Regions from separate parts of the Paenibacillus marchantiae genome, predicted to be linked through region 3. Evidence: riboswitches for the same ligand, from Rfam matches in the RefSeq annotation. Region 3 holds a riboswitch; each other region holds the start of a gene.
What was found. Region 3 has a riboswitch for thiamine pyrophosphate ahead of PTQ21_RS07470 (ABC transporter substrate-binding protein). Riboswitches for the same ligand answer to the same signal wherever they lie in the genome.

Region 1 (10,697 bases), 3.2 Mb from region 3:
TGTACGTCACAGTCTGAAATAAATTAAAAACGATATAGGAGGATTTATCATGAACAATGCATCAAGTGCTTTAAAGGTGGCAGCAGGCATCTTTCTGACCATCGCCCTTATTACGATTGTGGTTCTATTGTTTATTTCGGCTCAGGAGGCAACCAAAACGGCACAGAACAATTTTGCCGATATCCAGACCGAGTTGTCCCAAGCTGCATTTACCGTGTATGACGGAACAACCATTAGCGGATCACAAGTCACAAACGCGTTGCGTAAATATGCGGACAAGGATCAGTTCGGTATTCAAGTTATTACAGGTAAAAACAAGGGGGGTCAATGGTATGGCAATCAGTTGAACATATCCCAGGATCTCAATAACGCAGATTACGGTTCAGTGATTTCTCCAGATGATAAAGTAGGTATTATTAATCAAACTATGAGTGAAAAAGACAACCAATATGTCAATCCAAGTGGTAAATTCAAAGCAATTATCGTAAAAGACAGATCCAATGTGGTAAGAGGGCTTATTTTCCAGCAATCCTGACAGGAGTTGGTTTAACATGTCCCAGAATACACAGCAGCTCATGTTGTTCTGTACGGCGGTTGTCCTATTTGTGACAGCCTGCCTGTACGGGCAGCAGAATGTTCGGGTTCTTTCAGACGCTTTGAATCACTTGGTGCAGACGACAGCAGACATGGAAGGACGGCTGAATACCACTCTGCGTATAAGTGAGCCAATCCGTTATAGTGGTGCGGAAGTGTTACACACTGTGAGGCAAATGACAGGGACAACGGTCAGCGTGGAGGTGGACGGGATTGCATATGTCATTGATCCCCTTGTAAACAGAAGAGGAACCATTCCTGTCCAGCTTGCTGCTTCGTATAGACCTGAGTTCATAAGAAGTGAGGCTGGCGAACTGCTGAAGATTGCATTTTGGAAGGAGGCCAGTACACCTTGATTAACGCTGCATCCAAGCTGCTTGCTGTTTTGCTGGCAGTGATTTTGCTTTATGTATATCCGGCAGCAGAGACTGCAGATCGACAGGATGACATGGCACGCATGACCGTTGTTCAGACGGTTACCCGTTTTGTTGATGCAGTCAGAACAAAGGGATACATTTCCCCTGTCATGTATACAGAATTCGAAGAACAGATGGCCCGAACGGGGAATGCCTATGAGATTTCCATGGAGCATTTGCACAAAAAATATGTTCCTCATTACTCAGATCCGATGGATCAGAGCACATTTTCTGGCACCTATGAAACTGTACAAGATGGCTATTATTCAGCCCAAATTAAAGCAAAGCTGTTTCCTTCGTCCGGTGTGCTAGCTTTAGACGATCCTGGGCGCAGATATACACTGGCAATGGGGGATTTCTTCACTGTAACCGTCAAAAATACCAATCGCACACCTGCCATGTTGATTCGTGAGTGGTTGAACGGGTCTGCACAGGCTGCAGCCGTGTTTACCACATATGGGGGTATGGTGCTCAATGAAGATTACTGATCTTTCTATTGTGTTTGTGCTTATCTTTTTACCTATATTCTGGGTTATTTCTCACAATACAGACAATGCCCAAGAGGCACAATATTTAAGCAATCGATATAAGATGGCACTTCAGACTGCCGTACTGGATGCAGGGGCTGTGATGCATCAAAATGAGAAGCAAAACGATGAAGCAGGGTATGATTCGACCAAATTTGTAAAAGCGGACAAAGAGCTTGCCTTGACTACCTTTACCCAAACACTGGCGCTAAATATGGGGATTCAGGATGATCCTGCTGCTATACGGGCCATGTTTAATTACATTCCTGCAATGGTCGTGCTGGATTATGATGGTTATTATATTTTGGCGAACGAAACTGAGATGACTGGTGATCTTGAAGATTCATTCCGGCAAGTTTGGAGTCCTAAAAAGCCCTATACATATTCTGATTCAAATGGTAGCAGTATTAACTTCACACTCGATGGGTATGTGTATGCCTATGATGCAGGCTTGGGCATGTGGGTTGAGGGTTTCCAGAAAGAACTGGCCTCCAGCACACAAATCCCTCTGCTTCAGAATGCCGAGACGTTTGAGCAGGTCAGACGAGGCCGGATCGTGACAAGTGTGCAGGAAGATTTGGCAGATGTTATTAACCGGCATAATGAGTTTGCAAGAAGGAATGGTGTTTCCTACACCTTTACCATGCCTTTGATTTCTCAGGAAGACTGGTACAATTCGATTAATGATACGGGGCTGATGGCGTTTATTCAGGGAATACCTGTAGGTAACCAAAAGATTAACAATTATGCCATTGGTGGTGGCAGACTGGTGAAGAAAACAGCGATCGTTGGCGGAGTTGATCCTGTAAGTGGAATTAAATACTATTACCCTTCCACATGTAGCAATGGTTACAGAGCCGAAGAAGTGTTTACAAATGCCAAACAAGCGGCAGCACAAGGTTATTTTGAGTATAACTGTTCCATAAATTAAAGGCAGTTTGTTTGTAATATAAAAGCGAGGTTGCATGAGATGTTTACATTACTTTCAGAAAAGGCGACACCTGTGCTAAAATAGGGTTTCGGAACGATAGTAATGTCCAATAGATAGGAGCAACCTCATCTTATGAGTTTATTGTCAGTAGAGAACGTGAGTCACAATTTTGGAGACCGCACGTTATTTAAAAATGTATCTTTTCGTTTACTTGCCGGAGAGCGTGTAGGTCTTGTTGGTGCAAATGGTGTGGGTAAGTCCACACTGATGAACATTCTTACCGGGAAATTGTTAAAGGACGAAGGGAAGGTCGAATGGACCCCCAAAGTTCGTTATGGATATCTGGATCAGCATACCAAGCTCACGCCTGGAAAAACGATTCGTGATGTGCTTAAGGATGCGTTCCTGCCCTTGCTTGAGTTGGAAAAAGAAATGATGTCTATTACGGATCAGATGGCAGACGCCGATCCGGACAAGCTCGAATTGTTGCTGGAAGAAATGGGTGACATTCAAGAGCAACTGGAGCAAGGTGATTTTTATCTGATTGATGTGAAAGTGGAAGAGATGGCAAATGGACTGGGCTTGTCCGCCATCGGCCTAGATCGTGACGTGGCCGCGCTTAGTGGTGGTCAACGTACGAAGGTATTGCTTGCCAAGCTCTTACTGGAGAAACCAACTGCACTTCTGTTGGATGAGCCGACGAACTATCTCGATGTGGAACACATCGAATGGCTGACGCGTTACCTGAAGGATTACCCGTATGCGTTTATTCTGATTTCGCATGATACAGAGTTTATGAATGAGGTCGTTAACGTTATTTATCATCTGGAATTTGCCAAGTTGACGCGTTATGCAGCGAACTATAACAAATTCCTTGAAATGGCCGACATGAATAAGGCGCAACATATTGATGCTTATGAGAAACAGCAGGAGTTTATCAAGAAGCAGGAAGATTTCATTCAGCGGAACAAAGCCCGCGCTTCCACTTCAGGTCGTGCCAAGAGCCGTGAGAAGCAGCTCGGCAAGATTGAACGGATTGATCGTCCAGACGAAGCAGCCAAACCCACATTCAAATTCAAGGATGCCCGGGCGAGTAGTAAAACCGTCTTTGAGGGTATTGATTTTGAAATCGGATATTCATATGCATTATTGCCTAAAATGACGATGACGATTGAGCGTGGCGAGAAAATTGCCATTGTTGGATGTAACGGTGTAGGTAAATCCACACTGCTCAAGACGATCTTGGGGAAAATCCCACCAATTAGCGGTAAGACTTTCTTGGGGGACTATCTGGAAACAGCCTATTTCGAACAGGAAGTACGTGCAGGTAATATTACCCCGATCGAAGATGTGTGGAATGAGTTTTCTCATCTGACACAGAATGAAGTCCGGGGCCATCTCGCACGTTGTGGATTAAAAAATGAGCATATCACCCGCCCGCTTAACGCGCTTAGTGGTGGTGAACAAGCCAAGGTTCGTTTATGTAAGCTTCTGATGCGTGAAAGTAACTGGATTTTGTTCGATGAGCCCACAAACCATTTGGATGTAACCGCAAAAGCAGAGCTGAAACGTGCCCTGCAGGAATTCAAGGGTACCGTGCTGCTCGTATCCCATGAACCTGAATTTTATGAAGGTTGGGTAACCAAAACGTGGGATGTTGAAGCTTGGTCCGACAAACAATAGTTTCTACGAAATTCTTCGCACCAGAAACAGCAACTTCGTTAACTACATGACTTCAGCAATGGTGAACAACGTAATTCATGGAAATGTACGGTGACAAAAAAAGGTGTCTATGGTAACATAGGCTACAGCTTCATATGAACACTAGGGGGGCCGCACGATGCGGCTGAGATGGAAGAATGCGATTCCGGACCCTTTGTACCTGATCTGGATCATACCAGCGTAGGGAAGTGGCGCGTTTCAGCTAATGACAAAGAGCTTTATCGTTGACTTTGCGATATGGCCTGCAAGATGAATCATGCAGTTCTATGTATACAGCGTTGCGACTATGGATGGTTTCTATAGTTGTTGTGCGTTATGTATAGAGTAATTGCATGCGACAGTCATTCAGTTGATCCATGAATTTTAAATTCGTGGCCACTCCCCTACGGGAGTGGCTTTTTTGTTGTTGTATATCAGCTTAAATCATGCAAGAGGAGGGCGAATAGGACGGTAATCTTCCACGAACATGTAATAACAAGATCATTCGAACTGCATGTGGTTTCACCAGGTACAGGAGACTTGGACTCTTTTCTGAATATTGCTAAGGGTATATGGCGGTGGGTCGATTATATCCACATTCGGGAAAAAAAGCTGACCCTTGAAGAACAGATGTATTGGGCGCAAGGTCTAAAAACACAAGGTGTTCCATCTGTCCGAATCATTATGAATGGCTCAGATCAGCTGGATCAATATGCTTCAATTGGTGGTGTGCATTGGGGTCAAGCAGTTACTCGCAGCTATGATAAGGATGAGTTGAGGAGAGTCGATCGGCTGCGCGTAGGCATATCGGTTCATTCTCTGGAAGAAGCAAAAGTTGCAGAAGAACAGGGAGCGGATTATCTCTTTTATGGGCATGTCTATGCTTCAAATAGTAAACCGAATTGCGAACCCAGAGGGCTAAGTGCGTTAGCTGAGGTATGCTCTAATGTTTCGATTCCCGTGATCGCGATTGGCGGGATTAGTCCTGAGAATATTGCTGCCATTCGAACTGCTGGTGCTAGAGGAGCCGCTGTAATTTCAACGATTTGGACGACCGATAAGCCGGAAGTAGCTGCCGCTTCATTGCGACAGGCGATCACGGATTCAGACAAGTACGCCGAACCAAGGAGATGAAGATCTTGAGAGAGGAAGCAAGAAGTCGAAGCAGGAATCGTTCAGGCTATCATCCAGGAATCGTTTCGGAAAGTAAAGTTGGAGCGGAAGTTGGAGGCAAGCTTCATGCAGAAACCATTATTGTAGGTGGAGGAGTTATCGGATGTGCCATCGCATGTGAACTCGCTACTCGAGGCCATGACGTTCTTCTGGTTGAGCGGGCGCGGATCGCTGGGGGAACTTCCTGTGCAGCCGCAGGCATGCTTGCTGCTGATAGTGAGGAATTCACTCATGCTGTAATGGCAAAGCTTGTAAGGCAGAGCAGAGCTTTGCTTCATGAGCAGAAGGAACGGATCAGTTCGCTTAGCGGAGTGGAAATGGGGCTGCAACAGCATGGATTTATTACTCCTTTTCGTTCATACAGTGAGGTCAGCAGTTACAAGAATGATCGTAGATCGTCTACCTTATCTACAGAACATATTTGGTGGGATCGTATTGCTGTCCAACAGGAAGCTTCATGGTTAAACAGGGATACGTATGGAGCATTTTACAGACCTTCCGAGAGCGAGGTTCTTCCTGTCAACTTAACGCAGGCTTATGTCAGATCGGCTCAAGCCATGGGTGCAAGGGTGATGGAAGGGGTACAGGATGTCCGTTTGCATACGAATGTAAACGGTGTGCAAGGAATCGAGACTTCAATAGGAACGATGACATCGAGAAATGTCATTATTGCTACAGGGTTACATGGTGAAGAATTGATGAGACATGTAGGTCTGAAATCGCCTGTTTTACCAGTAAAGGGGGAGATTGCAGCCGTGCAGTTTTCTCCCCACCATGCCGGGTACAGGCCAGACAAAACGGTGTATGCAGAGGATATATATATTGTTCCCAAAGCCAATGGAGAAGTATGGATCGGTGCAACAAGCCTTCCTGGAAGAACAGACATGAAAGTTTCGGTACAAGGCATTCAGAAGCTGCTTGCAGCTGCAACAAACTGGGTACCTGGCATGAAGGAAGCACATTTTATCCGAGCGTGGGCTGGTGTCCGTCCTTCGACTCCGGATGGATTGCCCTATGTGGGGGCTTGTGATAGTGTACCGGGTTTATTCGCTGCTTTTGGACATTATCGTAACGGCATATTGCTTAGTGCAATTACAGCCAGCCTTATGGCTGACTTGATTTGTGGCAAAACCTCGGAAGAACTGGGGATTCAGGACCTTTGTCCAGAACGTTTGAACATAAAGGAGATGTTGCAGTGAACATCATTGTCAACGGACAAACCATGCAAATTGAAGATAGCTTAAATCGTGTAGATAAATTGCTCCATTCATTTAATTTGCAAGTAAAAACCGTCGTGGTTGAATTGAATCGGCAAATTTTAACGCGGGAATATCATGAAACGACGGCGTTAAGAGACGGAGACCGAATTGAAATTGTACATTTTGTGGGAGGCGGTTGAATTATGTTGAGGATTGGAAATTATACGTTTGAGTCTAGATTGCTGCTGGGTACAGGCAAATTTTCGGACTTGGAAGTGCAGAGCCAGGCGGTTGAAGCCTCCGGTACGGAAGTATTAACGTTCGCGGTTCGGCGTTTGAATCTGGAAGATCGGAACAAACAGCACTTTCTGGACACACTGGACTTGAAAAGGTATACCCTACTTCCGAATACAGCGGGTGCTGCAACAGCAGAGGAAGCTGTGCGAATCGCTGAACTAGCTCGGGCTTCAGGACTTTGTGATATGATAAAAGTAGAAGTTATCGGCGACGGAATCACATTACTTCCTGACCCAATTGAAACCTATAAAGCTTGCGAGATCTTGCTTGAAAAGGGCTTTACAGTACTGCCTTATATCTCAGACGATGTTATTCTGGCCAAGCGATTGCAACTACTCGGCGTACATGCTGTTATGCCTGGGGCTTCACCGATAGGGGCGGGGAGAGGAATTATTAATCCCTATAATCTGGAGATTATTATTGAACAAGCCGTCGTTCCTGTTATTGTGGATGCAGGACTTCGAGCACCTAAAGATGCTGCTCATGCGATGGAGCTGGGAGCTGACGGTGTATTGTTGAATACGGCTGTCTCCGGGTCCGGAGATCCGGTGAAGATGGCGAAGGCAATGCGAATGGGGGTTGAAGCAGGCAGACTGGCTTATGAGGCAGGCATGATTCCCGTTAAGCGCTATGCAGCAGCGAGTAGTCCGGCGGAAGGAATGGTTCATACATGACTAATCAGACACGATCTTCTGAACAGGGAGACCGCTATTCCAGACAGGAACGGTATGCACCTATCGGTAAGGAAGGTCAGCATAGATTGAATAACAGCAAAGTATTAATTGTTGGAGCGGGCGCGCTTGGTACGGGTATTGCGGAAACATTGGTACGTTCAGGAATTGGCCATATTACTATTGCAGATCGTGACTATGTGGAGTGGAGCAACCTACAGCGACAGCAATTATATATTGAGCAAGACGCCATTCAGCGAATGCCCAAAGCGATGGCAGCGAAGAAGCGCCTATCTGACATTAATTCTAACGTTGAGGTTGTAGGCAAAGTGATGGACGTCAGAGTAGATGAACTGGAAGAACTGGTTCAGAACGCAGACTTGATCATGGATGCAACAGATAATTTTGATACCCGGCTATTAATAAATGATATGTCTCAGAAGTATCGTATTCCGTGGATTTACGGAGGATGTGTGGGCAGTTATGGTATTACCTACACGTTTCTGCCTGGAGAAACGCCTTGTTTAAACTGTTTGTTGGGAGAGGTTCCGTTAGGTGGGGATACCTGTGATACATCAGGCATTATCCCTCAGGCGGTGCAGATGGTTACCGCTAATCAGACTGCCGAAGCAATGAAGCTTCTCAGTGGTAATTCAGGTGCACTGAGACGCAAGTTGTTATCATTCGATGTGTGGAGAAATGAATACATATCCATTAACGTCGACGGTGCCCGAAAAGAAGATTGTCCTTCCTGCGGTGTAAAGTCTAACTATCCGTACCTCTCTGCCTCAAACCTGGAAAAAACAGACGTATTATGTGGTAGGGATACGGTACAGATTCGCCCTTCACGGCGAATGAATCTGGATTTACAACATACGGCTGATCGTCTCGGCAAGTTGGATGAAGGCAAAGTGGAGGTTAATCCATTTTTGGTTTCTTTTACAACGGGAGCGCACAGGATGGTCATTTTTCAGGATGGTCGTGTCCTTGTTCATGGAACAAAAGACACGGCAGAGGCGCGTACGCTGGTTCACCGGTACTTTGGTTAGAGAAAAATCAAATGAATGTTCCGCGTCCGTTCCTTCCGGGAATGGACTTTTTCATTTTACGGCATGATAAACATACAACAATGCTGCGATGCACAGTGGTCACAAGGATGTGGAGACCAAGTGTAGTTTAAACCAACAAATGTAGCAGCGTACAAGACAGGCCGGGTGAAAAAATGAAAACATCCATATTACTGGTTGGCAGGGGCGATCTGGTTTCTTTTATTCAAGGCATACTGTGTGCAGAAGGGTACCAAGTCGAGCAAATGGAATGGACAGATCTGAACCGTATTTCTGAACTAACACTCACGAATCTTAATATGATCATATTAATGAATGAAGGATGTCATGAAGATACCCTGAAAAATGGACTAGAGTCTTTTGTGCACGTAGGTGTCACCTCCCCATTACTTGTGATAACTCCCAAGATATCGCCTGAATTGATTGTGGAATTACTCGATTACGGCGCTAATGATGTGATGGAAGCACCTATTCACGGTAATGTGATGATGGCCAGAATACGGAATCTTTTACGTGTGTTCTCGCATGCTTCACAGGAAGATGAAGAAGTCATTGTTGTACATGACCTCAAGGTCAATCTGCGTTCACGTCGTGTAAGTCGTGCAGGCGAATATCTGGTATTAACTCCAAAAGAATACGAATTGCTGGAATTTTTGGCTCGTCATGTGAATGAGGCGTGTCCCCGGAGCGTTATTTTAAGGGAAGTATGGGGGTATGATTTTGCAATGGATACCAATGTGGTGGATGTATATATCAAACATTTACGAGTGAAGGTGGATAAGGGGAGGAGTGTCAAATTAATTCATACCGTTCGTGGCATCGGTTATATGCTTCATACCCAATAAAAGAGGTCGTCTCAAAGAACTCAGTGTCTGTTTTCCACATAACTCCTGTTTGGAGAGAGAACTTCATTGGGTAAATATAAAAGGACCGGATCATCAGATCCGGCCCCACGCGCTTCGTTATCTTTAAAATATGAGCTACAGTACGCGGCGAGCTTTAATATATGTTTTTTTCCAGTTCCCCGAGTTCAAGTCGGAGAGAGTTACACCTGGTGATCCGTACGTGTGCAGAACTTTTCCGTCGCCTGCATATACGCCTACGTGAGTAATATTGGAGCCTGTAGAGCGACTACCGCTGGAGAAGAAGACGAGATCTCCCACTTGCAGATTAGCTTTGGAAACAGCTACACCTTCTTGGGATTGCTTAACGGATGTACGTGGCAGGTCTACACCATACTTTTTGAAGATGTATTTCATAAAAGAAGAGCAGTCAAAATTTTTAGTTGTAGAAGTTGACGCACCAAATTTATATGGAGTTCCTGTAAAGGTTTTACCATAATTCACGATTTGTTGTCCTGTGGATACAGAAGCGCTTGCTGCCTGTGCGACAGGTGCATTAGTCATTAATACAGCTCCAAAACCTAGTGTAGCGCACAACCCGACGGTTACGGCCTTTTGGACAAAGATGTTTGTTTTCATGTGAGTACCTCCAAAATTCGTTTTCGTTTAGTTGCTAGAGCGAGTATAACAGCTTTGTAACAGCCTAGAAATTGGATGGAACCTGATTCTCCCTAGGGCCGCAACGGTTTGGGTTTGTTTATTAAAATACCATTAAAAATGTCAAAAAATTAATCATTGACGAAGCTCGAATGTTACAAAAATAGAAAAGACCCTTGATATTCAAGGGTCTTTGTTGTTTTATGCTCTTATTTTTAATCTAAATCATAGGTTACAAAAACGTAATAAGTATAGGCGGAAGGTTAATCTTTGCTCTGAATAATGAGTAATAACCCACTATCAATAGAGACGGTGCCAGACTTTCCGAGCAGTTTGTTGCTAATCCCCAAAGATTGTCCCATGCGTATAGTAGCTTGATCTAGCGGGTACATGAAACCTTCCAGTGTGATACCTGTTACTTCATTAGTAAGTGGGAGCAGGGAGATGTACTCATATCCGCGGTCTTCCACAAAAGCTTCGGAGGTCGTTAGCATCATATAATTGTGTTCATCCTGCAGAGTACAGGAAATATGATGCTGCATAGCGCGGACCATAATATGTACGTTAGCCAGTGTATGATCCATGCGTGTGCCCGTTGCGCCCAACATAAGAATGTCAGTAG
Region 2 (10,697 bases), 2.7 Mb from region 3:
TCGATTGACGGATAGTTTCTCGATGTCCATTTCCTGCAACAGATCTACAAAAGCATCACGAATCAACTGTCTTGTACGAAGTATACGAGGATCTGTAGCAGACTTCTTTTCATTTTTCATGCAATATCACTCCTCAAATTTTAAAAATTACAATTTTAAATGATCAGTCGTTTATTTCCGAATTAGACGACATATTTTATTATTTCGTAAAATAAGCAACGAAAATACCCAAAATCGTAAATTGTAATCTACGGGAATATGTATATAATTCAATAAATACAATGTAAACTATACAACACGTTGTAAATTTAGTCACGTGTGGATTGAAAGGATGGAATGGATTGAGTCAGGCTAGATTAAAAGAAAGAGATGACGTAAAAAAGGGCCCCATACTGTTTGTTATGATTTTGGGTGCATTTCTTGCCACATTGAACCAAACCGTTATGAGCGTGGCAACTCCGGAGCTGATGGGGGATTTTAATATCTCGGCAGCAACAGCCCAATGGTTTACGACAGGCTACATGCTGGTGAATGGTGTACTCATTCCCATCACGGCCTATTTCATGCAACGCTTTTCGACACGGCAATTATTTCAAGCTTCGATGTTTATTTTCCTCATCGGTACGATTATATCTGCCCTTGCGAGTAATTTTGGTACACTGTTGACAGGACGTATGGTTCAAGCAGCCGGTGCTGGTATTATCATGCCATTGTTAATGCATGTCATTCTTACCTTGTTCACTCCTGAGAAAAGGGGCGCCGCGATGGGGATGGTCGGCTTTGCCATCATTTTCGCTCCAGCGATTGGGCCAACCCTTGCTGGATATATTCTTGAGAACTACACATGGCAAACGATGTTTTACGGGATGATCCCACTAACCGTTATTGTTATTGGTTTTGCGTTTGTATATCTCAAAAATGTATCGGAACGAATCAATCTCAAGTTCGACACACTCAGCGTGTTGCTGTCCACGATTGGATTCGGCGCATTGCTGTATGGCTTCAGCCGGGCAGGAACTCTGGGATGGTCAAGCGCAGAAGTAATCATATGCATTGCAGCAGGAGTCATTGCTCTTGGACTGTTCACATGGAGACAACTCGCGTCTGCAAATCCGCTGCTCGATCTGCGGGCTTTCAAGTATAATATGTTCTCACTGACCACAATCATTAATATCGCGATCACGATGATCATGTATGCTGATATGATGTTGCTTCCTTTATACCTCCAAAATGCACGGGGTTACACTGCATTGGAGTCCGGATTATTATTGCTTCCAGGGGCGCTTGTCATGGGCTTCCTGATGCCGATAACGGGTAGATTGTTTGACCGGTTTGGCGCAAAATGGCTGGCGATTATCGGGATGGTCATTACGATTGTAACCACCATCGGGTTCATCGATCTAACGGATTCTACTAGCTATACTTACCTAGTATTGATGTCAACAGGTCGCCGAATTGGTATGGCCTTGCTTATGATGCCTATCCAAACAGCAGGTTTGAATCAACTGCCACCAAGACTAGGACCACACGGTACAGCAATATCAAACACTGTCAGACAGGTAGCTGGCGCTGTGGGTACTTCATTGCTCGTAAGTGTAATGACCAGTCGCACAACAGCACATGTTCAAGATATGGTTGCAACGGGTGCAGCCAAAGGCTTAACCCAGCAGCAGTTGGGAATGGAATCCATGATCCAGGGAATTAATGATGCTTATGTTGTCATTATTGGCATTGCCGTTCTCGGATTGCTCCTTTCCTTCTTCATCAAACGTACCAAACAAGCGACGGAGGAAGACTCCAAGCAGCCTGTAAGACAAAAAGTCTCGATGAATACAAATTAAGAACAATATTTACATGAATTACATCATGTAGAGCCTATTGTATCTTATATAAAAAGCGGCAGATCAGGACACTAAGTTTTATGTCCAATCTGCCGCTTTTTTGTGGTGTATTACATAATATAAATGAACAATTTGCCTGCACACGTAAGTAAGAACAGCTGCGTTAACTCGTTCTCTCCATGAGGATCTGCCTGAATTGTTCGAGATACGATCTGCAATCTTTGACAATCCTGTTTGTCTCACACTGAAGAGAAGACGATTCAAATTCCGTTTGAAACGCCTGTAGCGTTACTTCCAACATGGAGATATTGATCTCTTTCTGCTCAACTAAAACAAGCAGCCCTTTGGTCAGTTCTTTCGCTTTAATAGGTACTTCCAATTGGAGAATAGAATGACTGAATTTCTGAAGACCTGCAATCAGGTTATTTTTATCCAACACAATTTCTTTGGAATCAGGAGCGATCATCAAAAGACTTGGAAAATCAATAATATGCTCTTGTCTTTCCAGCATGGAACGAAGCAAGATTTCAATGTAGTTCAGGATTTTGGGCACAAGATGGTTCCAATCCGGTTGGTCAAGATGGAAGTTTCTCCACATGTTCGAGATTTGATGGATCATGCCAAAACCAAAAATAGCCCCTTCATAAGCAAAAGGTTTTAATTCTTTCCCAAATACCTGTACCAGTCGTTCAGATAACCAATTTAACTGCATGCGAGTCAAGTTTTTCAGATCGCATTCTCCAGAGTAGAAGCCTGTCCAGAATAGCTCCACAACAAGCTTTTTTTCTGGCAAAATCATCGGCACCATAATCTGATCCACCAGTAAATCAAAATCGGAAGCATAGCTTTGGCTCTCCAAATCTTTACGAATCATCATATCTTCCTGTACACGTTGCTCCAGAATGGCAAGAATACAATCATCCTTCGAGCCAAAGAATTTATAAAATGTTCCTTTGGACACACCTGACTCGTCTAGGATCATTTGTATGGAGGTGTTGGTCACTCCATGTTTCCCAAAGAGTACAAGCGCTGAGTCCAATAACATTTGTTTCCGCTTATTCATAAGTTCCCCCTGGATGATTTAGGTGGTTCACGTTACGATATCTAGTAACCTATTGCAAATCCACTGCAAACATCATATGTTCCTTCCAAATCCCCTTGATTTTAATATTCTGCCGGTCCGTCTCCTGAAAGCCCGCCTTGCGAAGCACTCGAATCGATCCGGCATTGTCGGGCAGCGCACCTGCCTCCACTCGTTTTATACCCGCTTCATTCATAGCAAAATCCAGTGCTAGCTGAAGGGCTTCACTCATATATCCCTTGCCATTCTGCACCTGATCGAGCACATAACCAACAATCCATTTGGTGGTGGAATCCAGTTCAAGCTCGAACAGAGAGATCTCCCCAATAAGCTCATGCGTATGGTTCAGAAAGATCCCGAAAGAGTACCGTTTCCCCTCTTCCCTCGCCTTGTTCCAACCTTCGAGAAGGGCTACTTGGCCCTCCAATGTATAGAATGTATCCGATCGTTCGCTTGCCGATATTTCTTCGAAAATAGCCCGGTTACGGAACTGCAAATCCAGTAGCCCAGCAGCGTCTTCCACGTTCAAAAATCGTAAATAGATGCGTTCTCCACGATTGTTCATCTGTATGTTCATCCTTATCTCTGGTTGTAGTAGATTGCATTCATCAGTACGAGAGTTGCCGTTTATAAGCCATATCCCAGAACAGATATTCAAATTCAACACTTCTTCTGAATATGTCTTCAATGGCCTCCAGTTCCGGCTCTGTTTTATGTTCACATAATGCATCCAGTGTATCATAGAACCATTCGAATGAGTCGCGGAATTCATCACTTGCATAATTTTCGATCCAAGTCTGATAGAAATTGCCCTCTAATGAATCTCGATATTGTTCTTTTAATCTTGTGGCATAGTCGTAATACGTCCACGCACAAGGGAAAATGACGGCGATGATTTCAGCAACCCCACCTGTTTGTGCAACACTCATCATATTCGACGTATAGGCCTTGTTATAAAGAGAGGGTTTGACAGCATGATTTTCATCCAGCGTAATCCCAAATTCATTCATATAATTTCGATGCAAATCCATTTCTTCGTACAGAATAGCGTGTTGAATAACCGTAAAGTTCGTCATCATTTTTTCATCTGTCGCCTTGACCGCACCCATGGCAAAAATCTTCGCATATTCAATCAGATATGTATAGTCCTGAAGAAGATAAAACTTAAACGCTTCCTGATCCAGTGTGCCTTTCCCCATTTCATGTAAAAAAGGATGGTTGTATCCATCTTCCCATACGGTTCTGGACTTATCTATTAACGTTCTTGAAAATGACATGATCATTTCTCCTTATATTAAAATTATAATGTTCCCGCTTCACATCCAGCTATCGCGTTCTGTCATCCAAAATGCAGACCAAAAAGCCCTTGTCCTATTTTCGGCAAGGGCAAAATAACATGAGTACATGTCATTTGCTCCCTACGTCAGTATTAACTAACAGGTTCAAAGGGTCAGGTTTTAACCTTCTCAACTGCGAACAGTCCCCCTGCAAATAGCTCAGGCTTATTACAACATGTGTTTTTCCAAATGTCAACTATTCCTATTAATCTTCAAGTTCCTCTAACTCTTCTTGCAAGTTTTTAAGTCGAGTGCGGATATCCTTAATCATACTTTGCAATTTGTTTAACTCATCCACCCATTTTTGCTCATTAGAGACGTTCGTCGCTGAAGTTGCATGATACGCCGGAGACGTCCTTAACTTGTCTAAATCCGATTCGTAACCCCTCCGCTCTTCCTCGGCTTTTGCTAGTTCCTCCTCGGCGATGCCAATCTGGTGCTCCAGATAAATAATGTCTGATGAGTTACCGTGAGTTAAGCGCTGTGAATACGTCATCGTTCACCTCATTTCTGATAATCCATTGCTTTTCCAAGGTCATATGGCTGAATATCGATATCCAAATCCAAACCCATAGCCAACTTGGCCAGTTGACTTCCAATAAAAGGCCCCATCGTGAGACCAGACGCTCCAAGTCCATTGGCTGTGATCAAGCCCTCCCAACCAGGAACAGCACCCATTACCGGAAGAAAACCTGGTGTAAACGGACGGAAACCTACTCTTACTTCCTGAAACGTGCTATCGGCTAAACCTGGAGCCAGTTCCAATCCTTTATTCAAAATTTCCTGCATTCCGCCTGCGGTTACTCTTATATCATAGCCTTCAATATCATTTTCGTGAGTCGCCCCGATCACAATCTTCTGTTGATCAAAGGCTAACAGATATTGATCCGAAGGAGGCATGACCACAGGCCATTTCCCAGTGTCTTCTCGATCATGAACCTGCAAATGCATAATTTGCGCCTTCTGATAATGAACCTTAAAATCAATGCCCAAGGGCTTCAACAGTTCACTAGCCCAAGCGCCGGCACACACAATAACCTCGTCAGCCGATATGACTTGACCGTCAACAACCACTCCAGTTACTCGGTCCGATTCATATTGAAGTGTCGCGTCCCCATTAATCAGGACCGCTCCATTTCGCTGTGCCGATCGGATTAAGGCATCACGCGTTGCACGTCCATCGATACGCGCAGCTCCGCTGATGTAGACGGACTGAAAGTTCTCCTCCAGGAGAGGAAAACGCTCATGGGTTTCTTTTGCATCCAGACGGGTAATATCGGCAATCTCCGGTGCATCTTCTTTACGAAGGTGTGCTCGCTCCTGCATCTTGTTGATTTTCTCTACTTCCGTATGAATACTAAGAGCACCCACTTGAGCGTAACCCGTTTCCGTTTCCCCTTCACTCTTGAGTTCTTCAATTAAACCGGGATAAAAACGTGCACCCGCCTTGGCAAGCTGATACCAATCCTGATTACGGCGCTGAGATAACCAGGGACAGATGATCCCGGCAGCAGCATCCGTAGCCTGCCCTCGATCTTTCCGGTCTATAATAAGAACTTCCGCACCCCGTTTTGCCAATTGATATGCTGTGGAAGCCCCAAGAATTCCTGATCCTACGACGATGACTTTCTTCATGACTGCATCCCTTTCCTAAATCACTGTATCCATTATAGCGTATACTGTTTGGTCTGATAATGGCAAGGCATCGACATGATGATACATAATCCTAAAAGGTTTTCGATAAGTCGTTCATCGAAGTAAATAGTTCGTTTAAATTAATGTTATTTATGTAATATAATTCAAATCAGGTTTCTTTTAACTCTGTATCCGCGCCATTTACGCACACGACCTTTAACGAAATGAGGAATAACACAACGATGCCGAAACCTAGTACGGGGAATTCACTGGATACCGATATGCCGCTTATGATTACAGGTCAAAACCAGCTGACCGTAGATGAATTAATGAATTGGAACGGCCATTCACGGGATTACAGTATTGTGCAGTGTATCGGGGGAACAGGGAAAATTGCAGCCCAAAATCATGAGTTTTCGATTCGGAAAGGAACAGCTCTTATTATGTTCCCGGAGGTCACATACCGTTACGACAATTTGAGTGATTCATTGTTGTTCGATTGTTTGTCCTTTAATGGCTATTTATTGCCCCGGTTTCTGCATACCTTGCAGATCGGGGAGCTGCGCGCCTTCAAGCCGGATGGGATGCTTCATATCCTGTTGCATGAAATAACGTTGGCGCTACAGTCCCGGCACAAGGATCAGATCTGGCACGTATCCGCATTGCTATACATGCTACTGGTCAGGTTAACCATTGATGGAGATCGTTATGGTGCTTATGAACGCTCGGATGCCCGATTAAAGCTGACCGGACTGGTTACTTTTATCAAGCAAAATTATGATCAGGATATCTCGCTCTCCATGCTGGCTCAGCAAATGGACGTCACCGAACAGCATTTGAATCGGATATTCAAAAAGGAATTCCAAATGACTCCGCTTGATTATCTGACACGGTATCGGTTATTGAAAGCCAAAGAAATGCTCGTCCATGACGCCGGAATAACGGCCCACGAGATCGCCCGGGCTGTTGGTTTCAACAGCGCCAGTTATTTTGGATCCGTATTCAAAAAATATGAAGGAATCTCCCCTATCGAGTTACGCAAGCAATACCAGAGTTAAAGGATTTCCATCGTGATCTCTGCCAGCGAGGTTAACCGCAGATCATACTTCGAGAATTCCAGATTACGCGTTACCTCGTTAGGCACAATGACACAGCGAATCCCCGCGGCTTTGGCTGCCTTCAGTCCATTCGGCGAGTCTTCGAACACAACCGCTTCGGATGCCCCGATCCCGAGACTCTCCAGGGCGAGCAGATACAATTCCGGGTCCGGTTTAACCCTCTTGACGTCCTCGGCTGTATGAATGACATCGAATAGTTCGAAAATGCCGAGTGTGCGCAAATAACCATGAACCCAATCCCGGGTAGAGCTGGAAGCAACGGCAAGTTGAATTCCCTTTTTACGGGCAGACCGGAGCAACTCATGCACGCCTGGAAGAATTGCTGCCTGTCCCAGGTATGCTTCGTATTTCTGTTCAGAGAGCAACTTGATATGATCGTGATCGATCGGTTTTTGCAGCGCTTGCTCCAGGTATAGAAAAGGGTGAAATTCTTCAAACGATGTTCCTACGTTTTTCGACCAAAGCTCTAGCCCAAGTTCAAGTCCATGCTCTTTATAAATATCGCGAAAAGCATAGAACCAGGGAGTCTCCGTGTCCACAATAAGTCCATCAAAATCCAAAATAAAAGCTTGTACCATTCCGCTTTTCTCCCTCCAATGATCAGCCGATTGGCGGGAAAATAGGCTTAGAAGCGTGCAGTCACGTCCGGACGGGTAACATTCATCGATAAAAAGTGACAGGTGCATCCCGTTCCGGCTGGTGACTGTCCAACAACTCCAGCCCGGATCTCTCCCTCTATCGGCATGCCGAAATATCGAATTAATTTCCACTCCACCCCATCGGGTGAATAAAAGAATGAAATGCAGTCCTCCACTTTGCGTATGCGCAGATAAGGATTCGTTACGGGAACTTCAACCGAATTGCAATCGTCGGATGAACCTTCCTTCGTTACTACCGACACAATGGTAGCCGCTTTTCCATCATACTCAAAACAAAGCTTGCACCAGTTTCGCTCATCCGCCATCACCATCAAACATCCGGAATCATACTGATGTTGCATGTTCACGGTTAGCTGGGTCGTCATTTCGAAATCATTAGGCACCGGCATCGACAGAAATGGCGCGGTTGCACGGATGTGTTTACCCGCTGGGTCCTGGAAAAAGTCCGTATCAGCCTGAGCTTCTACAATTAGAACGCCTTGATCGGTATAAGACCAGGTCTGTGGCTCATTGATCCAGTTCATTTGGTTTCTTGATTCTGTTGCAAATACGTTTGTCATTTCTATGCCTCCCAGGTTCATTTTCTGTATTATATATTCGTTTCATATACAGAAAACCCCTTCTCCTACATATTTTTGTAAGTACTGATCACTTGGGAGTGTTTCTGGGGATCAGGGAGGAATAACATAATGACCATGAGTACGATGTAAAATATAAGAATAACACTGAATAACAGCACAGGATTATAGTGATACAGTAGCCCTGTCAGGTAACCTGATGGAATCGCGGTTAACGTCATGACGGTCTGCACTGCCGAGAACATATCCGCTTTTTCATGTGTACCCAATCGGTTCATTAGCAGTGAGTCCCGGTACGTTTGTAAGATGAAATTGCCTGCCGCCAGTACAATTAGAGTCAGAAATAACATGGCTATATTTCCCGCAGGGATCAACAGAAAAAGTATTGCCCCCACTGTACTCAAAATGATCGAGAAACTGACATACTTCTCTTCTGAACGCCGTTTCAGACGCGGGATAATGACCAAATACAAGAGCATGACGGTTACAGCGGTGACGACCGGGATAAATGAAATAATCTGATCATTGAATTTTAATTGTTCCTTGAAAAAAATCACCTGAAAAAAGTTCAGCTGCAGGATCAGATTGGAAAGCACCGTGATGAGAATAATCGGTAAAAGTCTCCGTTTGTAGAATGATTTGCCGAAAAGTCGCATACTGGAAGCCAGACTCTGGATCACCCCGGTCTGGCTATGCATTCCCATAAGTTCCTTCCCTACTGCGGTCTCATCCGTATATCGGTTGCGAATGAAGAACATGACGGTCATGAGGATGCCACCGACAAAATAAATACTGGCTAGTGTTGGCACAATGCCAACATCAGCAATCACTACCCCGGCGATCGGTGTCAGTACTCCAGCACCAGTAATGATCATGTTGAGAATGGCGAATACCTTGGATCGTTTATGTTCCTCAACATCCTCAATAATTAGACAGTTGAAGGAAACCGTCACAAATTTGGAGGTTGCATTCAGCAGGTAAGCGATCAGAAACAACCAAAAATTCTGGGAGAAAGCCCAGATGAACATGGGAACACTCCAAGCAATCAGATCAAAAATCAGTGTTGTTCGCTTGCGGCCAAGCTTATTCGTGATTGAACCCGCAAATAACTGAAATATAAAGGCAAAATAAAGATTCACCGAATTGATCAAACCAATTTCAATATCCGAAAGTCCGGCTTCCTTCATATATAAGGGAGCATAAAAAAGAACAATCGTGCCCGGAATGGCCCATACCGGTTCAAGTAAGATGGAGTACCGCGGATTTCTCGGCAAATCCTGTAGCAGCTTCAATCGATATCTCCCCCTTTTCTGCGGTGGTTTTCACCGCTGCGAACTCCTTCTTTTCGCAGCGGCTCACCCGATAATGTCTACATGCTTACAAGATCAGAGCTGTTTTAACCGAATTCATGGGCAATTTCTCTCCGCTACGCAGATGATACCCAATTGTCCCATTGAATGCCTGTTCATAATCACTCAGCAGTTCCTTGGAGGTAACCATTTGCTCCAGTTCCGGAATACTTTGTGCAAATTTCAATGCTGTACTGATCATCGAGTGATTAGCTACCGCACCAATGATACTAATACCATCATTAATTACGGCAGTTGATTTGAACGTCACCTCATAGCTGTCGTCATAACCCATAGGAATGATCTTGCCGCCTTTGGCAATCATCTCAAATCCCACATGAAGCTGGTTACCAACCGCGTCCACTACAATATCAAACTTCTTGTTATTATTGATCTCGTATACTTTATCCAGTATCAGATCCTGAGGATAGAACACATGATCCGCGATCTCTGAAGCGAACTCTTTGCGGAATGGATCAACTTCCGTGCCTACAGTAAGCCTTGCCAATCGTTTGCTCACAAGCTGACACAGAGAACCGATTGCACCAGAACCGAGGACCAGTACAGAGTCACTTGGCTTAGTCCCTGCTTTCATGAACGTCTGAAGTACACATCCCAGTGGTTCGATCATCATAGCGGTTTCCCAGCTCATGGAATCCGGGATGGCATAGATATACTTCTCATCCCCTACGTAATATTCTGCAAATGTACCGTGCGTCGTCATCCCTACTTGATAGTCATCAAAATTCTCGCAATAGATGAAAAGACCTTCACGGCAATAGGAGCAGGTACCGCAAGATTGCGTGGGATCAACCAATACCCGATCACCTATCTTGAAACCACGAACTTCGTCGCCCACCTCAACCACTGTACCTACACCTTCATGACCAATAATCGTTCCTTTATTCGCCGGTACTTTGCCTTTGACAATATTCAGGTCTGTACCGCAGATGCCTGAACCATAGATTTTAATTTTTACCTGGTTTGACTTTTGTATGGTTGGCTCATCAATATCCTGATAAGTCACCTGTTTAAGATCCTGATATACGAGTGCTTTCATTGAATATTCCTCCTAGTCGATGTTCTTATTTGAATAAAA
Region 3 (10,697 bases):
CGGGCGGTATACAGCACGGAAAGCAGGATAAGCAACAGCAGCATACCGAGCCATATGTACGCATTGAACTGATTAATGATTCGAATCGTCTCCGATGAATGGGAGATGGATTCGCCGACAGCAAACACGGAATCCCCCACCTTCACAAAGTTCACGAGAAAGCTTGATTTCAGCTTGGTCTGATCATAGAATTTATTAACCCTGGCACCCTCACGCAGCGCAGAGATACTCTCTTCTGTCAGCCAAAATTTACTAAGGGCAATTCCCTTGCGGTTATATTGAAATAACAATTGATCGTTAATATCATTCACACTATCCTTCAACGATGCATAAGCGATAGCGACCTCGTATTGCGTTTCAAGACTCTCAATCCGTGATAGCTGATCGCCATGTTCTGAAGCAGAGATTTCAGTCGTTAACTCGGCCAACTTCTGCTTTTTCTGATACAAAAAATAGCTAGGCAGGAAAAACGTATTGACGATAAAGGATAGGAAGAAGACAACACACAATGCACTGATTATGCGCACGAGCAGTTTACGGGTCAGTTTACTCATCTTGATCCTCTAGGCAATAGCCCATTCCCCGGTACGTTTTGATTGAATCTTCTCCAATTTTCTCACGCAGTCTGCGGATATGAGTGTCTACCGTACGCTCCTCGCCGAAGTAATCGAAACCCCACACCTGATCCAGCAATATTTTACGGGTTACGATCTGCCCCTTATTCATTCCCAGAACCTTCATTAATTCGAATTCCTTATGGGTAGCCCCTACATCCACTCCACGACGGTAAACCTTCTGGCCTTCCAGATCGACAGTCAGTTCTCCCACAATGATTTTGGAGGAAAGTTGCAGCAGCTTCTTTACACGCAATAGCAGGATACGCGAATCAAACGGCTTGCGCAGATAATCATCCGCCCCGGCCTTCAAGGCAAGAAATTCATCATCCGATTCCCCTTTGGCTGTCAGCAGCAGTACCTTCGCACGACTCGTACGCTTGATTTCCCGGCACACCTCAACACCGCTGCGTCCTGGCATCATCCAATCCAAAACCGCCAAATCGATTTGATTATTATAAAAGAGATTCAGGGCTGCTTCCCCATCCTCGGCTAAAAACACCAGAAAGCCCTCTTTAACGAAATAGGCTTTTAATATTTGCAGCATCAACGGCTCATCATCCGCGAGTAGCAGGTTCATATCTGCGCCTCCTTTCCAAACTGCATTCTACTATACAATCTGTACGTTACAGCTGTGTGACATACCCATCTGGTTTGGCCATTTCCCGCATTCCTGTACTGCGGTAACCGTACCATAAAAGCGCTGAACACTCTCCACTGGTCCCAACATCACAGGTAAAACAAAAAGGAACCCTCACAAGGGTTCCCTTTTTACTTCTCCACACAGCTTGTAATCCTTTTAAACCTCTTCATCCTAGTGCGCCAAAACCAAATATTCAGCACCGCCCATATAGGGCTGAAGTGCGGCTGGAATACGAATGCTCCCATCCGCCTGCTGATGATTCTCCAGCAATGGAATCAGTATGCGTGGCGAAGCCACAGCCGTATTGTTCAACGTATGGCAGTAGGCAAGCTTACCTTGGGCATCGCGACAACGAATATTCGAACGCCGAGCCTGGAAATCATGCAGATTCGACGACGAATGTGTCTCCCCGTAAGCATTGCGGCTTGGCATCCAGGTCTCAATATCGTACTGTTTGTACGTTTTCTGCGACATATCCCCTGTACACACAGCCACAACACGATAAGGCAGTTCCAGCAATTGCAGTAACTCCTCGGCGTGTCCTGTAATTTCCTGCAGCATTCGCTCCGATTCTTCCGCATCCGGTGCACAGATAATGACTTGTTCCACTTTGGCAAATTGATGCACCCGGTACAATCCGCGTACATCCCGCCCGCCTGAGCCAACCTCACTGCGGAAACATGTCGATGTGGCTGCCAGCTTGATTGGCTCCTGCACATCCACAATCTCATCCGCATAATACGAAACCAGCGGCACTTCCGATGTTCCCACCAGCCACTTGTTCTCGCCTACTAATTCATAGACCTGATCCCGTCCTGTGGGGAAGAACCCCGTGTTCAAGAGTGTATTCTCCCTCACCATCAATGGAACTTCCATTGGCGTAAATCCATGTTTCAACAGCAGATCAAGCGCAAGTTGCTGTACAGCCCGGTGCAGGAGAAGCCCTGCTCCTTTGAGCACATAGCTTCGTGTTCCGCCGATTTTCACCCCACGGGGGATGTCGATTAGATCATGCCGTTCACCGAGTTCCACGTGATCCTTGGCCTCATAATCGAATACCGGCAGCTCACCCACACGTCTCAGCTCCACATTATCCTCATCCGATGCACCCACTGGCGTGTCTGGCGATACAACATTGGGTACCAACCATTGCAGCCTTGTCACTTCCTCTTGCATAACGGCAAGCTTGGCTTCAACTTGCTCTAACTGACCATTCAGCTGTTTCACCTGTTCCCTTAAACCCTCGGCCTGTTCACGCTCACCAGCTTGCATCAGTCTGCCGATATCTGCAGATAACGAATTACGAACTCTACGCCCTTCTTCCGTCTCCAGTAAAAGTGCTCTGCGCTCTTCGTCCCGTTCCAACAATTCACGAATACTGATATCCATTCTCTTGCCAACTGCCGCAGCTTGCACCTCTTCTGCATGCTCCCGAATCCACTTCATTTCCAACATGGTCACCGTCTCCTTTGGCTGTAAAAATACAAAGAGCGCCCTCATCCCTTGGGACGAGGAGCGCTCTGCTCGCGGTGCCACCCAACTTGCCAAACCAGAATATTCTGGTTCAGCCTCTTGGTCCGCGATAACGGGCGGTTCCGGTTAACTTGGGGAATAACGCTCCCCTGGCGAAAACGCCTCCGAGTTGGATGCTCTTCAACGGCATGGTCCGATCTGTAATTGTTGTTTTTCAGTATATACGAACTTTAGCCTCCATTGCAAGTTATCCGTGCACACCCTTACATGTCCTGTTATGATAGAGATTGTTTGTTTTTAGGAAATACTCCTGAATGGCAGACTTACTACATAACATAATATCTAGAAGGAGTTTTTCTTCATGAAAAAATTGCTTTGGATTGGATGCTTGTCCTATTTCCTCATCGGACTTGCCCACGTCGTTCTCGGCTCCATCCTGCCCGTTGCCCTTGAACATTATGGCAAGGATTATAGTCAGGGAGGCACACTGATATTTGCCCAATTTGCCGGGTTCCTGGGTGGTGTACTGTTATCTCCGTGGTTGAATAAACGCTTTGGTAAACGAGGTGGCATATTAATTGCTACAGCTCTGCTCTGCATTGCAGAGTTATCCTATATGCTGCTGCCTCCTTGGGGCTGGATGTTCGTCATTGCACCTGCAGCTGGGTTCGGATTCGGCATGATCGAGGCTGTCATCGGTACAATCATCATTGCTGCAATTAAAGATAATACGGCGGTTGCCATGAGCCGACTCGAAGTTTTATTTGGTATCGGCGCTATGGTCATGCCGCTCATTGCCAGCGGTCTGATTTCTGCCGGGTACTGGCGCATGTCGTTCCTCGTGGTTGCCGTCTGTGCAGCGATGACTTTTATCTTCTGGGCCAAAAGTTCATTCGGTGAGCTGAACAACGAACTGAGTCGACGTAACTCAGACCAGACCCCTGGACACACTCACGCTGCTGAATTGCCAAATGGAATGAATCCTGCAGACATTAAACCAACTCGTTCAACCTATCGCGGCCGTAATTTGGCTCTTCTGTCTTTATTTGTTCTATTTTTCTTTCTCTATGTCGGCACCGAAATGAGCCTTGCCAACTTCATGCCAGCCATTCTGATTGAGAAAATGAACATGAAGGAAGCAGGTGCTGCGCTTAGTGTTACCTGCTTCTGGATCGCCATGTCTGTTGGACGACTGTTTGCCGGATATATTGCGGAGAAATTCCAATATCGCGTCTACGTTCTGTACAGTTGCCTTGCAGCAGTTGTACTGCTGATGATCTTTCCTTTTACCAACCAGATCTGGTCGGCATTTCTGATCATCCTGTTGCTCGGGCTCGCACTATCGGGCGTGTTCTCCATTGCCCTCGTCTTCGCCAGCAAAATGCTGCCTGGAACAGAAGAATCAACGCCCAGCATCCTGATTGCATCAGGTGGTGTTGGTGGTGCCATTCTGCCTTTGGTTACAGGCTGGAGTTTGGACCATCTGGAAGTTAACCAGTCGGCGTGGATGCTTGCCATTTTTGCAGTTGGTCTGCTGATTATCAGCGTGATCGCGTATCAATGGCAGCGCAGGCATACCGTGAGTTCAGCATCGTAATATCTACCGAACAGAAGATAAATTAAATTCCATTAATCATAGCTGGTAAAAAGATAGGCTTCGTAGCGTGAATGCTACGAGGCCTTTTTTGATTTGAAAATGAACAATTACTTCTTTATCTTAGTGCAGTGGACGATTGCCCAGGAAATACTTTCAGATGCTCTAAATCGGAACTAACGTTATTTAGGTTGTGGGGACTACACTCCCTTTATCCTTAATGAATTTACCGAATACATATCGAACGAGTGGTCCCAGAATAATAATTTGGTAAGGAAGCGCCAGGCTAAAATTACGAGCAATCGTATGAAGATACGTACTTAGTACGGATGCTCCATTTAACTGATTCGCAAGATAAGCGGAAATCATTCCGTACAAGGACATGATCAGAACCATTCCAATGACCATGAAAAATGACATAGCCAGCACGCCCAGGATTTTGTTGGACTTGTCAAAAGGTAAGGAAAATGCAATTTTTCGCGCTACAGGTCCGACAATAAAAGACTCCACCAGAAATGCAATGACAAAGCACAATATGAACTGAAGCAGTATTTCAAGCGCGGACATCTTGCTCAATAACCCATTGTGCCATAAATTGAAGGCCATCATGACGATGACCATTCCTGTGCACATCATCATTCCAAAAATAATCTGTTCTTTCTTCGTTGTTGGCAATTCTCTCATCCTCTCTGTTTACCTTCGTAATTATAGAGATGACGAACCCCTCCTCATAAGTGAACATTCTGTGAACAATTATAATTTTTCCAAATTAAAATCTTATTTGACAACCTCGTGGTACAGCCCTATGATATCCCTTAAAATGGTAGAAAAGATTCACTGCATATAAAGGAGGATTTGGATTATGAGTTTTCAAAAGCGCATTGACCACGTCGGCATTGCCGTTCGTGATCTAGAGACCACGCTGCGTTTCTATACGGAGATTGTTGGTCTTGAATTGAAAGACCGGGTAACCCACACCAACGGTGTCATTCAGCTCGCCTTTCTCGGCTTCAACGGAAGCGATGAGACCGAGATTGAGTTGATCCAGGGATACAGCGACAAGCTGCCTTCCGAAGGTACGGTGCATCATTTTGCTATCCATGTCGATGACCTTGAGGCTGAGTACAACCGCATTAAGGCAACTGAGGCCGAGTTTATTGATGGAGAGATGATTACACTGCCTAACGGTTACCGTTATTTCTTCATTTATGGACCCGAGAAGGAATGGATTGAGTTCTTCCAGCGCTAAGAATTGGAGCTGATTTATGAACATTTTAATTACCGGCGCAGCCGGAAAAATTGGACGTGACTTGTCCCAACACTTGTCAGAAGCATTTCACCTGCGACTAACGGATTTGAATATCGACAGACTGCATACGTATCAAGGGACAAGCCATGAGATCATGACACTTGATGTGACAGATCCCGAAGCCTGTCAGCACGCTTGCGAAGGCATGGATGTGGTTGTACATCTGGCGGGAGATCCTTCCCCGCATGCTGGATTCTATGAATCGTTGTTGGACATCAATATCAAGGGCACGTTTAATGTATTCCGTGCAGCTAAAGACCAGGGTGTGCGGAGAGTCATTCTGGCAAGCAGTGCACAGACGATTGAGGGGTATCCCATTGATGCTCAAGTCTATCCGGATATGCCGACACGCCCACGGAATTTGTACGGGGTTAGCAAATGTTTTGGTGAATCGCTCGCTTCCTATTTTGCGTATACCGAAGGTTTACAAAGTGTAGCAATACGTATAGGTGCATATGATGATTTCCAACCGGATGGACCCGCGCTGGAGGCAAGGGATATGAGCGCGTATCTTAGTCCGGCTGACTTGTGTGATTTGATGTTCAAAGCAATTACAACTACAGATCTGGAGCCCTTCACCATACTGCATGGGATCTCGAATAATCGGTTTAAACGATTGAATCTGGAAACCACTCAGAAACAGGTAGGCTATGACCCGAAATCCGATGCTTTTGCACTCAGTCAGATTTCCTTATATGATTCGCCACGATAATTGTTGAAAATCACACATCTAGAGAGGTCGTTATACGCATGTATAATGGCCTCTTTGATTCATTCATACGTGCCCCTATCCAGTTCCTGACTGGACATGCGTAGGCCTCTGGCCTATAATTACACCTAGTAATGCCCGTAACTTCATAGTTTCCCAGGGGAGTCGGAATAGGCCGGCTGAGAGTGTATCCCACCAAGATACTGACCCTTAGACCTGATCTGGATCATGCCAGCGTAGGAATCGGAGTATATCGAATTGGCCCAGCCTCTTTGCTGAGTGCCACATCTCTAACGCCTGCACGCGTCCCGGATTAACGGGGCGCTTTTTTAATGTTCTTTTATATAGCCAGAGAGCTAAAAAAAGTGACGTCATCCGGATCATAGCTGGTATAAATCTGTCGATTTATGCAAGAAGCTTGGATATGAAGCCAAGGAGTACCCCGCGCCACTGGCCGGACAACATGAAGGAGAGAAATGAAGATGAGATGGCGTAAAATGATGGGCCTAATGCTCTTGTGCGTACTACTTGTGGCTGTGGCCGCATGTGGCGGCAAAGAAGCTGCACCTTCAGGAGAAAATGGCAGCAGCAACACCGAAAACAGCAATGAAGGTGACAACGCAGCCCTCAAGGATATTAAAGTGGTGCTGGACTGGACACCAAATACGAATCATACCGGCCTGTATGCGGCCGTAGATCAAGGTTTTTACAAAGCCGAAGGCTTAAATGTCGAGATTGTACAGCCAGGTGCCGGAGGCGCGGATACGATGGTAGCTTCGAACGAAGTGCCTTTTGGCGTAAGTTATCAGGAGAGTGTAACCCAGGCCCGCACACAGGGCGTACCGCTCGTGTCCATCGCTGCAGTCATTCAGCATAACACGTCCGGATTTGCCGCTCCGGTGGACCGGAACATCAAATCCCCCAAAGATTTTGAAGGTAAAACCTATGGTGGCTGGGGCTCTCCGGTGGAAGAAGCTGTGATGCAGTCCATTATGGAAGGCGAAGGCGCCGATGTATCCAAAGTAAAAAATATTAGCATGGGCGATGCAGACTTCTTCACCGCTGTGAAACGCGATATCGACTTTGCCTGGATCTTCTACGCGTGGACGGGCATTGAAGCCGAACTGCGCGGGGAACCGATCGACATGTTATATGTGAAAGATTATTCCGATTCACTGGACTACTACACACCTGTACTCGTTACCAATGAAAAGACGATTCAGAACGATCCCGAGCTGGTTAAAGCGTTCTTGAAAGCGACTTCCGAAGGATATCAATACGCGATTGAACATCCCGAAGACGCTGCCAACATTCTGATCAAGGCCGTACCGGATCTGGATAAGGATCTTGTACTCGCAAGCCAGAAGTGGCTGAGTCCAAAATATCAGGATGACGCACCGCGCTGGGGTGAGCAAAAGCAGGAAGTATGGCAGAACTATACGGATTGGATGTTTAGCAAAAAACTGCTCGATGAGCAGGTAGATGTATCCAAAGCATATACAAACGAGTTCTTACCCCAATAAAATTATCCATATAAAACGAACTTAGTATTTACACGATGACGAAGAGGACAGAAATAACGTGAAAAAGCGAAGCGTTCGCCTTTATCACCGGATTTTCCCTTTGGAGAAGGGAATCAAAAAAATCTGGGGATAACAGCGATTGGAAGGTTATTCTGTCATCGAAGTGGCAAGTGTAACAGTCATTAGTTCATTTTATATATTTCGAAAGGAAAAGTGATCTCTCATGGCAAGCACACTACTTAGCATTCAAGTCATTCCCAAAACGCCAAATGGCGAAAATTCCTATCCTTACGTTGATCGTGCCATTGAAGTTATTCAGCAGTCCGGCTTGAAATATCAGGTTAATCCACTCGATACCACGATGGAGGGAGAACTAGAGGAACTGCTGGAGGTTGTCCGCAAAATGCACGAAGTTCTCGTGGAAGCTGGCAGCCCAAGCATCATCTCACAGATCAAAATCGCCCATAGCCCAAGTGGCTTCAGCATGGACACCCTGACGGAGAAATATCGCTAATGCATGCCTATTGGAAAAGCGTATGGCCGCCCTTTGTGGCGGTTATTCTCTTTATAGCGATATGGCAGGGAGCCGTCTCCCTGTTCCATATTGAGAAATGGATGCTGCCTGCGCCTTCGGACATCGCCCATGAAGCAGCCTCCCAGGCCGAGCGACTTGGCATGCATGCATCGGCAACAATCCAGCTGACATTAATAGGATTTGCAGCAGGTACGCTCGTGGGATTACTGATTGCGATGGTGCTGCATCTGATTCCATTTTTGAAATCTGCACTCTATCCATTACTTATTCTTAGTCAAAATATACCGACCATTGCGCTTGCTCCGCTCTTGCTGATCTGGTTCGGATTTGGGCTGCTGCCCAAACTAATTACCATCATCCTGGTCTGCTTCTTCCCGGTAGCTGTAGCTGCCATGGACGGGTTGACCCGCACCGATGCGGCGATGATGAACTATATGCGCATGGCTGGTGCAAAACGCGGCCAAATTTTCTGGAAGCTCGAACTTCCACATGCATTGCCCTCGGTGTTCTCGGGGATTAAGATTGCCGCTACGTACAGCGTCATGGGTGCGATTATCGCCGAATGGATCGGTGCAGATAAGGGCATCGGCTATTATATGATGCTGCAAAAATCAGCCTATCGGACGGATCGTCTTTTCGTGGCAATCATGATTATTGTGGCATTGAGTCTGCTGCTCTTCCTGCTCATTGCGCTACTGGAGAAGCTGCTCGTACGCTGGCGACCACAAAAGCGATAACTTTGAAATATGCACCATATAAAGGTTAGGAAGTGATGACAAGATGACACCCGAACACAACGAGCGGGTAGCTACTGCGCCGGATGAAGGTGCAACCACTCCAACGAGTAATGGAGTTCCTGAGCATGGAGCCGTTGCCTTACCTGCACATCATTCATCACCCGCGTTGGAAGTTCTGAACGTGAATGCTTCGTTCCGAGAGCGACGCAGCACTTTGCCCGTTCTGGATGGCCTTTCTCTGACCGTGGAACAAGGAGAATTCGTAGCCATTGTTGGTCCTTCCGGCTGTGGCAAAAGCACCCTGTTTCACATCATCGGCGGTCTGCTGAAACCTCAGGAGGGACAAATCCTGATGAATGGTCAGGATGTCACCGGACAACGCGGCAAGATTAGCTATATGCCGCAGCAGCCTGCCCTCTTCCCATGGCGTACCATTGAGGACAATGTGCTGCTTGCAGGTGAAGTGTCTGCGGATGCACCACCCCGAGCAGAGGCGCTTGCAGATGCCCGGAAGTGGCTGAGCAGTGTCGGACTGGCTGGGTTCGAACAAGCCTATCCGCATATGTTATCGGGCGGCATGCAGCAGCGGGTTGCCTTTCTGCGCGCCCTGCTCAGTCCGCAGGAGCTGATGCTGCTAGACGAGCCTTTTAGTGCGCTGGATGCACTGACCCGTAGCGACATGCAGCGCTGGCTGCTCGATATCTGGGAACAGAACCGCCGCTCGGTGCTGTTCATTACGCATAATATCGAGGAAGCATTATTGCTTGCGGACCGTATCTATGTTTTATCAAATCGGCCTGCGGCTGTACTTCACGAGGTCGATGTTCCCTTTGATCGTCCACGTCGCGAAGCGATCACGGAGGAATCTGCTTTTCTTGAACGGAAACGGCAGATTTCCCAGTGGATGAGAGAAGAACAGCAGAAAACCCGCCTATCTAAATAGTGCGGGTTTTTGAGTTATTTTTTCCCTAAAATGGGTGATCCAAGACAAACTACCCTGCGTATCATTGGTAAAAGACAAAAAGGAGGGGTCCATCCATGCAATCAACCGCTTTTGCACCCTTGATCGATGCACATCTTCACCTGGACAAATATACACCTGAAGAACAACGTGAGATGCTGCATTCCTTCCCATCCCAGCAGGTTGAGTCTGTCATCGCCGTTTCCATGAATCTGGCTTCTGCCCAGAGTAACCTAGAACTAGCTTCCCAATACCCTCGTACCGTATATCCGGCCTTTGGGTTCCATCCCGAGCAGCCCCTGCCGTCCCTGGCAGAGCAGGATCTATTTTTCAAATGGATCGAAAAGCATATGGGACAAGCCACAGCGATTGGGGAAGTTGGATTGCCTTATTACAACCGACAGGAAGCTGAACAGGCGGGACAGTACTTTGATCAGAGCGGCTATATCGATCTGTTGGAGCGATTTATCCAGCTAGCGAAACGGCACGGTAAACCGATTGTGCTGCACGCTGTATACGAGGATGCCGATATCGCCTGTGACCTGCTGGAGCAATATCATCATCGCCGGGCACATTTTCACTGGTTCAAAGGCTCCAAG

Region 1: linked by a shared signal. The riboswitch ahead of PTQ21_RS24210 (thiamine phosphate synthase) and the one ahead of PTQ21_RS07470 (ABC transporter substrate-binding protein) in region 3 are both predicted to bind thiamine pyrophosphate.
Region 2: linked by a shared signal. The riboswitch ahead of tenA (thiaminase II) and the one ahead of PTQ21_RS07470 (ABC transporter substrate-binding protein) in region 3 are both predicted to bind thiamine pyrophosphate.

What each region holds. Positions count from the first base shown of each region.
Region 1 covers NZ_CP118270.1:5,396,788-5,407,484, reverse strand. Annotated here, with positions in the region: gene PTQ21_RS24235 (hypothetical protein) at 50-535, shown strand; gene PTQ21_RS24230 (hypothetical protein) at 552-950, shown strand; gene PTQ21_RS24225 (hypothetical protein) at 947-1,498, shown strand; gene PTQ21_RS24220 (hypothetical protein) at 1,485-2,468, shown strand; gene PTQ21_RS24215 (ABC-F family ATP-binding cassette domain-containing protein) at 2,601-4,151, shown strand; TPP riboswitch at 4,285-4,394, shown strand; gene PTQ21_RS24210 (thiamine phosphate synthase) at 4,710-5,303, shown strand; gene thiO (glycine oxidase ThiO) at 5,309-6,541, shown strand; gene thiS (sulfur carrier protein ThiS) at 6,538-6,741, shown strand; gene PTQ21_RS24195 (thiazole synthase) at 6,745-7,512, shown strand; gene PTQ21_RS24190 (MoeB/ThiF family adenylyltransferase) at 7,509-8,558, shown strand; gene PTQ21_RS24185 (winged helix-turn-helix domain-containing protein) at 8,732-9,421, shown strand; gene PTQ21_RS24180 (C40 family peptidase) at 9,557-10,057, opposite strand; gene PTQ21_RS24175 (thiamine diphosphokinase) at 10,339-10,697, opposite strand, start outside.
Region 2 covers NZ_CP118270.1:4,277,685-4,288,381, reverse strand. Annotated here, with positions in the region: gene PTQ21_RS19590 (TetR/AcrR family transcriptional regulator) at 1-120, opposite strand, end outside; gene PTQ21_RS19585 (DHA2 family efflux MFS transporter permease subunit) at 402-1,841, shown strand; gene PTQ21_RS19580 (TetR/AcrR family transcriptional regulator) at 2,005-2,904, opposite strand; gene PTQ21_RS19575 (GNAT family N-acetyltransferase) at 2,954-3,487, opposite strand; gene tenA (thiaminase II) at 3,531-4,199, opposite strand; TPP riboswitch at 4,321-4,419, opposite strand; gene PTQ21_RS19565 (hypothetical protein) at 4,465-4,755, opposite strand; gene PTQ21_RS19560 (NAD(P)/FAD-dependent oxidoreductase) at 4,764-5,894, opposite strand; gene PTQ21_RS19555 (AraC family transcriptional regulator) at 6,137-6,952, shown strand; gene PTQ21_RS19550 (HAD family hydrolase) at 6,949-7,590, opposite strand; gene PTQ21_RS19545 (DUF1349 domain-containing protein) at 7,638-8,231, opposite strand; gene PTQ21_RS19540 (MFS transporter) at 8,297-9,541, opposite strand; gene PTQ21_RS19535 (zinc-dependent alcohol dehydrogenase) at 9,627-10,658, opposite strand.
Region 3 covers NZ_CP118270.1:1,612,347-1,623,043, reverse strand. Annotated here, with positions in the region: gene PTQ21_RS07505 (sensor histidine kinase) at 1-554, opposite strand, end outside; gene PTQ21_RS07500 (response regulator transcription factor) at 547-1,194, opposite strand; gene serS (serine--tRNA ligase) at 1,429-2,712, opposite strand; gene PTQ21_RS07490 (MFS transporter) at 3,092-4,327, shown strand; gene PTQ21_RS07485 (DUF2798 domain-containing protein) at 4,511-4,999, opposite strand; gene PTQ21_RS07480 (VOC family protein) at 5,187-5,573, shown strand; gene PTQ21_RS07475 (NAD-dependent epimerase/dehydratase family protein) at 5,590-6,345, shown strand; TPP riboswitch at 6,491-6,603, shown strand; gene PTQ21_RS07470 (ABC transporter substrate-binding protein) at 6,825-7,865, shown strand; gene PTQ21_RS07465 (thiamine-binding protein) at 8,089-8,379, shown strand; gene PTQ21_RS07460 (ABC transporter permease) at 8,379-9,137, shown strand; gene PTQ21_RS07455 (ABC transporter ATP-binding protein) at 9,181-10,080, shown strand; gene PTQ21_RS07450 (TatD family hydrolase) at 10,176-10,697, shown strand, end outside.